DNA from 2 places in the Nonomuraea recticatena genome. Region 1 is predicted to be linked to the other one. Evidence: riboswitches for the same ligand, from Rfam matches in the RefSeq annotation. Region 1 holds a riboswitch; the other holds the start of a gene.
The links. Region 1 has a riboswitch for thiamine pyrophosphate ahead of thiC (phosphomethylpyrimidine synthase ThiC). Riboswitches for the same ligand answer to the same signal wherever they lie in the genome.
Positions count from the first base shown of each region.

Region 1 (5,923 bases):
CGCCGGTCATGTCCACGTATCGCAGAAGTTCCTGGGCGTAGTCCTCGACCGCCCTCGCGGGGAAGCTCAGCTCGCCGATCTCGCCGGGGAAGGCCCTGCGGAACTCCTGACGGGAGAAGACGCGCTCCAGCTTGCGCTGGCTGGCCGGGGACAGGTCGGCGCCCCTGGAGTCCATGAAGACGATGTCGACGCTCTGCGGGTCCCCCGAGGTGGTGCGCAGGGCGATGCCGCCGCTGGCGGGCCTTCGGGAGGTGTGGAAGCGGGCCACGGGCAGCGGCATGGCCTCCAGGTCGAGCACGTCGATGGCGCCCGCCGTCAGCGCGCTGATGACGGCGCGCTTGAGCGCTCTGGCCGCGCGGGAGGAGTCGCGCGAGGTGATGACCGTGTCGCCCTTCTTCAGGGTGGTGGCGTAGGCGCTGGCCAGCCGTACGCACAGCTCCGGGGTGATCTCGACGTTGACCAGGCCGCTGACGCCGCGCGGGCCGAACAGGCTGCGCTGGCCGCGCGACTCCCAGATGACGCTGGTGTTGACGACCGCGCCCGCCTCGACGGTCTTGAAGGGGTAGACCTTGACGCCGCTGGAGACGTAGGCCTCGGCCTCGATGACGCACTCGTCGCCGACGACGGCGTTCTCCTCGATCCTGGCGCCGGTCATCAGGTCGGTGTTCTTGCCGATGACGCAGCCGCGCAGGTTCACCCCCGGGCCGATGTAGACGTTGTCGTGGACGACGGCGCGGTGCAGGAAGGCGCCCTCACGCACCACGGCGTTGCTGCCGAGCACGGTGTACTCACGAAGCTCGGCGCCCGCCTCGATCTTGACGTAGTCGCCGATCAGCAGGGGGCCCTTGAGCACGGCGTCGGGGTCGACCGCCGCGCCCTCGCCGACCCAGATGCCCGGCGACATCTCGAAGCCGCCGATGTCGAGGTCGACGCGTCCGGACAGCGCGTCGGCCTGGGCCTTCATGTAGCTCTCGTGGGTGCCGACGTCCTCCCAGTAGCAGTCGGAGACGTAGCCGTAGATGGGCGCGCCGCGCTTGAGCAGGCGGGGGAAGATGTCGGAGGACCAGTCGACGGCCTCGCCGGCGGCGACCTCGTCGAGGACCTCGGGCTCCATCACGTAGATGCCGGTGTTGACGGTGTCGGAGAAGACCTGGCCCCAGGTGGGCTTCTCCAGGAAGCGCTGCACCCTGCCCTGGTCGTCAACGATGATGATGCCGAACTCGAGTGGGTTGGGGACGCGGGTCAGCCCGATCGTGACGAGGGCGGAATTCTCGCGGTGAAACCTGATCATGTCCGATAAGTCGATATCGGTCAGGGCGTCACCGGAAATAACGAGAAAACGATCATCGCGGAGTTTGTCGGCCGCGTTCTTGACGCTGCCCGCCGTGCCGAGGGGAAGGTCTTCGGTGGCGTAGTGCAGGCGCATGCCCAGTTCGTCGCCGTCGCCGAAGTAGCTGCGCACCAGCGCGGCGAGGAACTGGACGGTGACGACGGTCTCGGTCAACCCGTGGCGTTTCAGCAGGCGGAGGACGTGTTCCATGATCGGGCGGTTGACCACGGGGAGCAGGGGTTTGGGCTGGTTCGCGGTCATCGGCCGCAGCCGAGTCCCCTCCCCGCCTGCCATGACGACCGCCTTCACTCGATCACTCCTTCTTCGCAGCGGTTACGAGTTGGCGCACCTGTACCACATACAGCAGTCCTGCCCACCAGTACAGGCCCGTTCCCCAGATGGCGAACGCCCATCCGATAATCCTTGCAATATCGGCATACCAGGCTCCGGTGTGCGAGGCCAGGAAGAGGAGGGGGAAGGCGTACATCAGATTGGCCATGGCGGCCTTGCCGAGGAAATGCACGGGCAGTGCCTTGTAGCCGTACTTGCGGAGCACGGGGAAGAAACATCCGACGAAGATCTCGCGGCCCAGGATGATCGCGACCAGCCACCATGGGATGACCTCGCGCAGCAGCAGGCCGAGCAGGGTGGCGAAGACGTAGAGCTTGTCGGCGGCGGGGTCGATGAGACGGCCGAGCCTGCTGGTCTGGTTCCACGCGCGGGCGATCTTGCCGTCGAGCCAGTCGGTGAACCCCGCGACCATGAGCAGCGCGATCGCCCAGCCGTCCGCCTTGGGCCCGAGAACCAGCCAGAGGAACACGGGGACGCCGAGCAGACGCAGGAAGCTCAGCAGGTTCGGAACCGTCCAGATTCGGTCCTCGGCGGAAGTTTCACTCACGCTGCCGACCCTACTGCGTCACCCACCTGCGCACGCTGAGCCGCCCGCCCGCTGTTTCCGCGCGGGTTCGGCCGCCCGCGGGCGGCAGGGGCTTGCGCGACACCCGGGTGATCGGGTTACGGTGGCGCCGACCAACGCGGGAGCCCGGTGCGGACCGGGCTGAGAGGACGGCTGACCAGCCGCCGACCGCCAGAACCTGCTCCGGGTAATGCCGGCGAAGGGAGTTTGCGCGATGAGTGGCGCGCGCTTTTCCAAGACCTACCAGGGCGAGCTCAGGGTCCCCATGCGGGAGATCGGACTGAGCGACGGCACCGTGTTCACCGTCTACGACACCTCGGGCCCCTACACCGACCCTGCCGTCGAGACCGACGTCACGCGCGGCCTGAGCCCCCTGCGCGAGCAGTGGATCCTCGATCGCGCCGACGTCGTCGGGTACGGCGGCCGCCAGGTCAAGCCGCTCGACGACGGCTACCGCGACCAGGCCTCGTGGAAGCGCGGCCAGGCCGTGCCCCGCCTGGGCGCGCGGCGCCAGCCGCTCAGGGCGGCGGGCGGGCCCGTCACCCAGCTCGCCTACGCCCGCAGGGGCGTCGTGACGAAGGAGATGGAGTTCGTCGCCGTAAGGGAGGGCGTCGAGGCCGAGTTCGTCCGCGCCGAGGTGGCCGCGGGCAGGGCGATCATCCCGGCCAACGTCAACCATCCCGAGAGCGAGCCGATGATCATCGGCCGCAACTTCCTCGTCAAGATCAACGCCAATATCGGCAACTCCGCCGTCTCCTCCTCCATCGAGGAGGAGGTGGAGAAGATGACCTGGGCCATCCGCTGGGGCGCCGACACCGTCATGGACCTCTCGACGGGTCGTGACATCCACACCACCCGCGAGTGGATCATCCGCAACTCACCCGTGCCCATCGGCACCGTGCCGCTCTACCAGGCGCTGGAGAAGGTCGGCGGGGTCGCGCCCGACCTGTCGTGGGAGGTCTACCGCGACACCCTGATCGAGCAGTGCGAGCAGGGCGTCGACTACGTGACCGTCCACGCGGGCGTGCGTCTGTCCTATGTCCCCCTCACCGTCGGCCGCAAGACCGGCATCGTCTCGCGCGGCGGCTCGATCATGGCGGCGTGGTGCCTGGCCCACCACCGCGAGAACTTCCTGTACGAGAACTTCGAGGAGATGTGCGAGATCCTCGCCTCCTACGACGTCGCCTTCTCCCTCGGCGACGGCCTGCGCCCCGGCTCGATCGCCGACGCCAACGACGAGGCCCAGTTCGCCGAGCTGCGCACGCTGGGCGAGCTCACCGGGATCGCGCGCTCCCGCGACGTCCAGGTCATGGTCGAGGGCCCTGGCCACGTGCCCATGCACAAGATCAAGGAGAACGTCGACCTGCAGCGCGAGCTCTGCGACGACGCCCCCTTCTACACCCTCGGCCCCCTCGTCACCGACATCGCACCGGGCTACGACCACATCACCTCGGGGATCGGCGCGGCCATGATCGGCTGGTACGGCACCGCCATGCTCTGCTACGTCACGCCGAAGGAGCACCTGGGGCTGCCCGACAGGGAGGACGTCAAGACCGGCGTCATCACCTACAAGATCGCCGCGCACGCCGCCGACCTCGCCAAGGGGCACCCGAAGGCCCAGGAGTGGGACGACGCGCTGTCGGAGGCGCGCTTCGAGTTCAGGTGGGAGGACCAGTTCGAGCTGTCCCTCGACCCCGGCACCGCCCGCTCCTTCCACGACGAGACGCTGCCCGCCGCGCCCGCGAAGACGGCGCACTTCTGCAGCATGTGCGGGCCGAAGTTCTGCTCGATGCGCATCTCGCACGACCTGCGGGCGGCGGAGGGCATGCGCGCCAAGTCGGAGGAGTTCGTGGCCGGGGGCGGCGAGGTCTACGTGCAGCTGACCGACAGACCGCCGCTTCCGTGAGAGGAGCGGGGACAGACCGAAGTCTAGGAGCGGGCCGCCCTGAGGAAGGAGCGGATGAGGGCGGAGTCCTTCACGCCCCTGGCCACCTCGACGCCGCTCGAGACGTCCACGCCCCACGGCCGCGCGGCCTCGATCGCCTGCCGTACGTTGCCGGGGTCGAGGCCGCCCGCCAGCAGCCAGTTCCCCGACGGCCTGCCCCGCACGGCCGTCCAGTCCCACGGCTCGCCCGCGCCCGCCCTGGGCGCGTCGACGATCAGCAGGTCCTCGTCGAAGGCTCCGGTGCGCAGGTCGGCGTCGGCCGCCACGGCGCGCACGAGGGTGAGGCCGAGATCCTTCAACGCGGTGAAGTCGGCGTGCGGGTGCCTGCCGTGCAGCTGGACGGCTCCGACCCCCGCGGCCTGGGCCGCCTGCCGTACCTCTTCCACCGGCTCGCCCATGAAGACGCCCACGGTCAGCACGTGAGAGGGTGCCAGCGCGGCCAGCTCCGCGGCCCGCGACGGGGTGACCCTGCGCGGGCTGGCGGTCATGACGAGCCCGATCGCGTCGGCGCCGGCCTCGACGGCCACCTCGACGTGCTCGGGCTCGCTCAGCCCGCAGATCTTCACGAACATAGCCGAAAGCCTAGCGCCGGCGTGAGGCCGAGGGCGACCAGGCCCAGACCGTGGTCAGGGCCAGCAGGCCGAACATGAGCACGCCGTTGGGCACGTGCGCGCCCAGGCCGATGGCCAGCAGGAAGTGCTGGGCGATGCCGAGCACGAACAGCGCGAGGCTGGCGAGCGCGGGCCAGCCCGCGCCCCTGCCCGGACGCCAGTACAGGACGGCGGCGACGATCTGGAGCAGGCCGATCAGGTGGGAGACCATGCCGATCATGACGTGGGTCTCGGCGACCCCGAGATCGGCGACGATGCCGGTGTCGGTGAAGACCAGCGCCTGGCCCGCGAACATGGCCGCGACGAGCAGCGAGACCGCGTGGGCGAGCACGAGGACGCGCAGGGTGTAGAGCAGCCCTGAGGAGACAGGGGAGACAGACGTGGCTGAGGTCACGTCGTGCATGAGGTGGTCCTTCCTGGAGAGGTGAGGACCACATCGTGACGGCGCGGGCACCCGGCGGTCGTCAGCCTGCCGGGTGATGCCCCGGTCAGCCCCGCGGCGGATGCCGCACGGGGCGGAAGGCGGCGTCGACCAGCCCGATGCGGTGCGCGACGACGGCGGCCTGGATGCGGTTGCGCAGGCCGAGCTTGTCCATCGCCGAGCCGACGTGGGTCTTGACCGTGGTGACGCCGACGTGCAGCCTGTCGGCGATCTCGGCGTTGGACAGGCCGGTGCCGACCAGGGCGAGCACCTCGAGCTCCCGCTCGGTGAGCCCGACGGGCGCGGGTGTGGCCTGCTGCTCGGCGGCCAGCGCCCGCTCGACCACCCTGCGCAGCACCGAGGGGGCCAGCAGCTGCTCGCCCGAAGCCGCCCTTCGCACGGCATCGACCATGCGCTCCGGCTCGTCGTCCTTGACCAGGAAGCCCAGCGCTCCGACGCGCAGGGCCGCGTAGACGTTGGCGTCGTCGGCGAAGGTGGTGAGGACCACGATCTTGGCGCCCGGCTGCGAGCCCAGGATGCGCTTGATCGCCTCGAGGCCGTCGACCCTGGGCATGCGCAGGTCCATGAGCACCACGTCCGGCCTGTGGTGTTCGGCCAGGCGCACCGCCTCCGCGCCGTCCTCGGCCTCCCCGACGACCTCCATGTCGCCCGCCGCCTGCAGCAGCATGCGCACGCCGGC
Region 1 covers NZ_BAAATE010000012.1:162,376-168,298, reverse strand. The annotation lists gene ABFX50_RS23820 (mannose-1-phosphate guanyltransferase) at 1-1,639, opposite strand, end outside; gene clsA (cardiolipin synthase ClsA) at 1,644-2,228, opposite strand; TPP riboswitch at 2,355-2,468, shown strand; gene thiC (phosphomethylpyrimidine synthase ThiC) at 2,461-4,152, shown strand; gene ABFX50_RS23805 (phosphoribosylanthranilate isomerase) at 4,176-4,763, opposite strand; gene ABFX50_RS23800 (hypothetical protein) at 4,774-5,205, opposite strand; gene ABFX50_RS23795 (response regulator) at 5,291-5,923, opposite strand, start outside.

Region 2 (5,923 bases), on a different contig from region 1:
TCACCCGCTTGGCGCCCAGCGAGGGCACGATCGTGATCGTCGCGCCCGCCTCCACCTCGCTCCGGCTCACGGGGTCGGTGCTCAGCACCTTGCCCTGCCCGACCTTCTCGTCGTACTGGCCCTCGGCCACCTTCACGACGAGCCCGATCTTGGCGGCCTCGGTCTTGGCGCTCGCGACGTTCTTGCCGACCAGCTCGGGCACCAGGACGTACTGGGTCTGCGAGAAGTACCAGCCGGTCAGGCCGACCGCCACCACCATCAGCGCGGCCAGCGTCACCAGGAACCAGTTGGGCCTGAAGCCGCGCCTGCGCGCGGGCGGCTCACCCGAGCTCGCGGGAGCGGTCAGCACCTCGGTGCGCGGCGCGATCAGCGTCGGGTTGGCCGGCGCGACGCGGGAGCGCGGATGCTCGCCCGAGGGGACGTAGTGCTGGCCCGTGGTGTAGGGCGGGCTCGACTCCCTCGGCAGCATCCTGTGCGCGTCGACCGCGGCCACCAGCATCGCCGTGGCGTCGGCAGGACGGTCGTCGGGCTCGCGCGCGGTGGCCTGCGCCACCAGCGTGTCGATGAGGGGTGGGGCGTCCACCAGCGACGAGGGCGGCGGCACCCTGTCGTGGACGTGCCGGTAAGCGACCGACATCGGCGTCTCGCCGTCGTACGGCTGCTGCCCTGTGACCAGCTCGAACAGCATGATGCCCGCGGCGTAGACGTCGCTGCGCACGTCGGCGCCGCCGGTCATGACCTGCTCGGGCGACATGTAGCCGATCGTGCCGATCATCACGCCGGTGCGGGTCTGGTTGGTCGCCTCGATCGCCCTGGCCAGGCCGAAGTCGACGACCTTGACCCTGCCGTCGTCGGTCAGCAGGACGTTCTCGGGCTTCATGTCGCGGTGGACCATGCCCTGCTGGTGGGCGGCGCCGAGCGCGGCCAGCACCGGGATCATGATCTCGAGCGCCTCGCGGGCGGGCAGCCTGCCCCGCGCGCGCAGCACGTCGCGCAGCGTCTTGCCCGGCACGTACTCCATCGACAGGTACACCACGTCGCCGTCGGTGCCCTGGTCGAAGACGTGCACCACGTTGGGGTGTGACAGGCTGGCCACCGACTTCGCCTCGCCGATGAACCTGCGCACGAACGCGGGATCCTCGGCAAGGGAGCGGTGCATCACCTTGAGCGCGACCGTGCGGTCGAGCCTGATGTCGAGTGCCAGGTAGACCGTCGCCATCCCGCCCCGGGCGATCCGGGACTCGATGCGATAGCGCCCGTCGAGGAGTCTCCCGACCAGGGGGTCCGCAATCGTCGTGTCCACCTGGCCGAGTTTACGGGCGATTTGCCACCGGCAGGGCCGCACAATCCGAAACCGATGCCCGTTTGTTCCATGATCTTGAAGGGCGGCCCCCGCTCGGCAAGCGGACCGGCGCCCCAGAAGGTCTGGCCGTGAACCACGGCCACTTCAGGCCCGCGCTCACCAAGCCGGGGAAAAGGCTCTCATGGCGTGCGGGGGCCTCACGGGGTCATCGGCGAGGAGGCCTCCGCGTAGCGCCGCATGGGGATGCGGCCCGCCTGGCGCGCCAGCCGTCCGGCCTGGACCGCGAGGCGCATCGCCGAGGCCATCTGGTCGGGCCGCTGCGCCCTGGTCACCGCCGTGGCCAGCAGGACGGCGTCGCACCCCAGCTCCATCGCCAGCGCCGCGTCGCTCGCGGTGCCGATGCCGGCGTCGAGGATCACCGGCACCGAGGCCGACTCCACGATCAGCTCGATGTTGTGCGGGTTGCGGATGCCGAGGCCCGAGCCGATCGGCGCGCCGAGCGGCATCACCGCCGCGCACCCGGCCTGCTCCAGGCGGCGGGCCAGCGCCGGGTCGTCGCCGATGTACGGCAGGACCACGAACCCCTCGGCGACCAGCCGCTCGGCCGCGTCGAAGGTCTCGATCGGGTCGGGCAGCAGGGTCCGCTCGTCGTTGATGACCTCGAGCTTCACCCATGCGGTGCCGAGCGCCTCACGGGCCAGCCTGGCGGTCAGCACCGCCTCGCCCGCGGTGAAGCAGCCCGCGGTGTTGGGCAGCACCTTGATCCGCCGCTCGCGCAGCACGTCGAGCACGCTGCCGCGCGCGGCGGGGTCGAGGCGGCGCATCGCCACCGTGGTCAGCTCGGTGCCCGAGGCGACCAGCGCCTGGTCGAGCACCTCCAGCGAGGGCGCGCCCCCTGTGCCCATGATGAGCCGCGAGGAGAACTTCTCTCCCGCGATGATCAGTTCATCCACCCTGCACCGCCGTGAGAATCTCGATCCTGTCGCGGTCGGCCAGCGGCGTGGTCGCCCACGTGCCCCTGGTGACCACCTCGTCGTTGACCGCGACGGCCACACCCGTCGTCTGCTCGGTCAGCCGCTGGACGGCCTGCGCCACCGTGGTGCCGTCGGGCACCTCGTGCGCGGCGCCGTTGATCGTCACTTCCATCAGCACTTCCTTGTCTAGAACCGCTGTGGCGAGCACAGGGCGGCCAGTTCGGGCTCCTCGCCCTGGAGCAGGGCGGTGGTGAGCGGAGCCAGCAGGACTCCGCCTCTGTGATGTCCGGTCGCCAGCGCGAGCCCCCGGCGCACTTCGCCGACCAGCGGCAGGTTGTCGGGGGTGCAGGGGCGCAGGCCCGCCACCACGTCGGCCAGCTCCAGCTCGGTGACGCCCGGCACCAGCTCCCTGGCGTCGCGCAGCAGCTCGTACAGGCCTCCCGCGGTCACCCTGGTGTCGAAGCCCAACTCCTCCTGCGTCGCGCCGACCACCACCTCGCCGTCGCCGCGCGGGACGAGGTACACGGGCGAGCCGTGCACCATGCCGCGCACGCACCTGCCGAGCAGCGGGTGGGGGGAGCGCAGGCGCATGATCTGGCCCTTCACCGGGCGCACGGGCACGTCGGCGAGCTCGCCGCTCCACGCCCCCGCCGCCAGGACGACGCGCTCGCCGGTCAGGAGCTCGCCGTCGGCCAGCCGTACCGCGCCGTCGAGCAGGTCGGTGGCGCGGCGAGGGACGACGGGGACCCTCATCGTCTCCAGCGCGGCCAGCAGGGCCGCGGTGACGCGGCGGGGATCCACCCACGCGTCGCCGCCCGCCAGCACCCCGCCCCGCACGGACGGCGAGAGCATCGGCTCCAGGCGACGGCACTCGCGCCCCGTCAGCCGCTCGACGGGCAGCCCCAGCTTGTCCATGAAGGCCGCGAGCTCCTCGAGCGCCGCCAGGTCGTCGGCGCCGAAGGCCACGTCGAGCGTGCCGTGGGCGCGGTAGTCGACCGACAGGCCGCTGTCGGCCTCCAGTTCGGCGGCGAAGGCGGGCCAGCGCTCCAGCGCGGCCAGGCCCAGCCTGAGCAGCGGCTCCTCGGTGTAGGCGACCTCGCTGACGGGGGCCAGCATGCCCGCGGCCGCATGGGAGGCGCCGGAGGCGGGGGCCGGGTCGATCACGGTGACGTCCTGGCCGGCGCGGGCCAGGCGCCAGGCGATGGACAGGCCCACCACGCCGCCGCCCACGATCAGGTCCATCTCGCTCCCTTCGCCGGCATGATCCGGATCAGGTGTCTTGCGGTCGAAGGCCCGTCAAGCCTTCCTCTCAGCCCGGTGTGGCCGGACTCCCGCGCGTCTTCCACCGACCAGCCTACTCACGCCGGACGTCCCCCTTGAACCATTGGTTATGGTCTTGACCGTGAAGCATGTCGTGGTGGTAGGTGCGGGACTGGCCGGTGTACGCAGCGCCGAAGCTCTCAGGGCGCGCGGATTCGGCGGCACGATCACATTGCTGGGGGAGGAGCGGCACCGGCCCTACGACCGGCCACCCCTGTCGAAGGCGGTGTTGCTGGGTGACGCCGACTCCAGCTTCGTCGACTCCGACCTCGAGGGCATGGGGGTGGAGCACAGGGCGGGGGTGTCGGCCAAGGGCCTGGCCGAGGGCGTGGTGGAGACCACCGAGGGCGAGATGGCCTACGACGGCCTGGTGATCGCCACCGGCGCGGAGCCGATCAGGCTGCCCGGCGAGGGCCGCCAGCACGTCCTGCGCACCCTCGACGACGCGCTGGCGCTGCGCGCCGAGCTCGTCCAGGGGGCCAGGGTGGTGATCATCGGCGCGGGCTGGATCGGCGCGGAGGTGGCCACGGCCGCCATGAGGGCGGGCTGCGCGGTCACGGTGCTCGAGGCGGGCCCCGCTCCGCTCGCGCACGTGGTCGGCGCCGAGGTGGGCGCGCACACGATCCCCTGGTACGACGGCATCGACCTGCGGCTGAACACCATGGTCGGCTCCGTGGACCCCGGCGGGGTGAGCCTGGTCGGCGGCGGGAGCCTGGAGGCCGACGTGGTGGTGACCGGCATCGGCGTGCGGCCCACGGTCGAGTGGCTGGCCGGCTCCGACATCGACCTGCACAACGGCGTCGTCACCGACGAGCACCTGCGCGCCTCCCTGCCGAACGTCGTCGCCGTCGGCGACTGCGCGGCCTGGTGGTCGCGCCGCTTCCACACCAGGCTGCGCGTGGAGCATTGGGACACCGCGCTCAACGCCCCCGAGGTCGCCGTGGCCAGCCTGCTGGGCGACGAGTCCGTGTACGATCCCGTTCCGTACTTCTGGTCGGAGCAGTTCGGCCACATGGTGCAGTACGCGGGCCACCACCCCGGGGCCCGCCTGGTGCGCCGCGGCGACCCGTCGGCCGCGGCTCCCGTGAGCAGGTGGTCGGTCTGCTGGCTGCACGACGACGACAGGCTGGCGGCTGTGCTGACCGTCAACAGGCCTCGAGACCTCGTCCAGGGCCGTAGGCTCATCGAGGCCGGCCAGCGGCTGGACCCAGGGCGCCTGGCCGATCCCGAGGTGGCTCTCCGTGATTGTGTTGTTTGAGCAAGGACGCGATGTGGTAGTGGTGGATTCGTGACGCTTTCTGTTGCACAGATAGATCGGGAGACCGACCAGCTCGTCGGCGAGTGGCTCACTCTCCCCCAGGTGGCCGAGCGCCTCGATCTGACGATCGGCAGGGCCAAGCAGCTCCTCAAGGACCGCAAGCTCGTCGGCGTACGGCGAGGCGGCGGGGGCCCGCAGGTGCCGGCGGCCTTCCTCGAGGGCAAGGACGTCGTGAAGGGCCTGCCGGGCACGCTCACGCTCCTGCTCGACGCCGGCTACGACGACGTCGAGTCGTTGCGCTGGCTGTTCACCCCTGACGAGTCCCTGCCAGGCTCGCCCATCGACGCGATCAAGGCAGGTCGCCACACCGAGGTCAAGCGGCGTGCCCAAGCGCTCGGTTTCTGAGGCCCGCCTCTACCTCTGCACCGACGGTCGTCGTGACAGGGGAGACCTGGCCGACTTCCTCGACGCGGTGCTCGGCAACGGCGTCGACATCGTCCAGCTGAGGGAGAAGGGCCTTGAGGCGCGCGAGGAGCTCGCGCTGCTCGAGGTCTTCCGCGACGCCTGCGACCGCCACGGCGCGCTGCTGGCGGTCAACGACAGGGCTGACATCGCCTTCGCGGCCCGTCCCGACGTGCTCCACCTCGGCCAGGACGATCTGCCCGTGCGCGTCGCGCGAGAGATGCTCGGCGACGACATCCTCATCGGCAGGTCCACCCACTCGGCGGCGGAGGCCTCGGCGGCCGCCGTGGAGGAGGGTGTCGACTACTTCTGCTGCGGCCCGATCTGGCCGACCCCGACCAAGCCGGGACGGCACGCGCCGGGCCCCGACCTGCTCAGGCACGCGGCGGGGCTCCCAGGAGCCAGGCCGTGGTTCGGCATCGGCGGCATCGACCTCGACAACCTCGACGAGGTCAGGTCGTACGGCGTGAGCCGCGTCGTGGTCGTCAGGGCGATCACCGAGGCGGAGGATCCGGGCGCGGCGGCGGCGGAGTTCGCCAAGCGCCTGGCCGGCTGACGCCCGTCACGGGGCGTGCGGGTCGCGCCGGCGATCACGCGTGGGCGGCC
Region 2 covers NZ_BAAATE010000006.1:386,736-392,658, reverse strand. The annotation lists gene pknB (Stk1 family PASTA domain-containing Ser/Thr kinase) at 1-1,303, opposite strand, end outside; gene ABFX50_RS15850 (thiazole synthase) at 1,501-2,256, opposite strand; gene thiS (sulfur carrier protein ThiS) at 2,249-2,449, opposite strand; gene thiO (glycine oxidase ThiO) at 2,464-3,519, opposite strand; TPP riboswitch at 3,508-3,622, opposite strand; gene ABFX50_RS15835 (NAD(P)/FAD-dependent oxidoreductase) at 3,680-4,855, shown strand; gene ABFX50_RS15830 (Rv2175c family DNA-binding protein) at 4,886-5,260, shown strand; gene thiE (thiamine phosphate synthase) at 5,238-5,873, shown strand.
Region 2: it holds a riboswitch for thiamine pyrophosphate, as region 1 does, so the genes downstream of both, thiO (glycine oxidase ThiO) here and thiC (phosphomethylpyrimidine synthase ThiC) in region 1, are expected to answer to the same signal.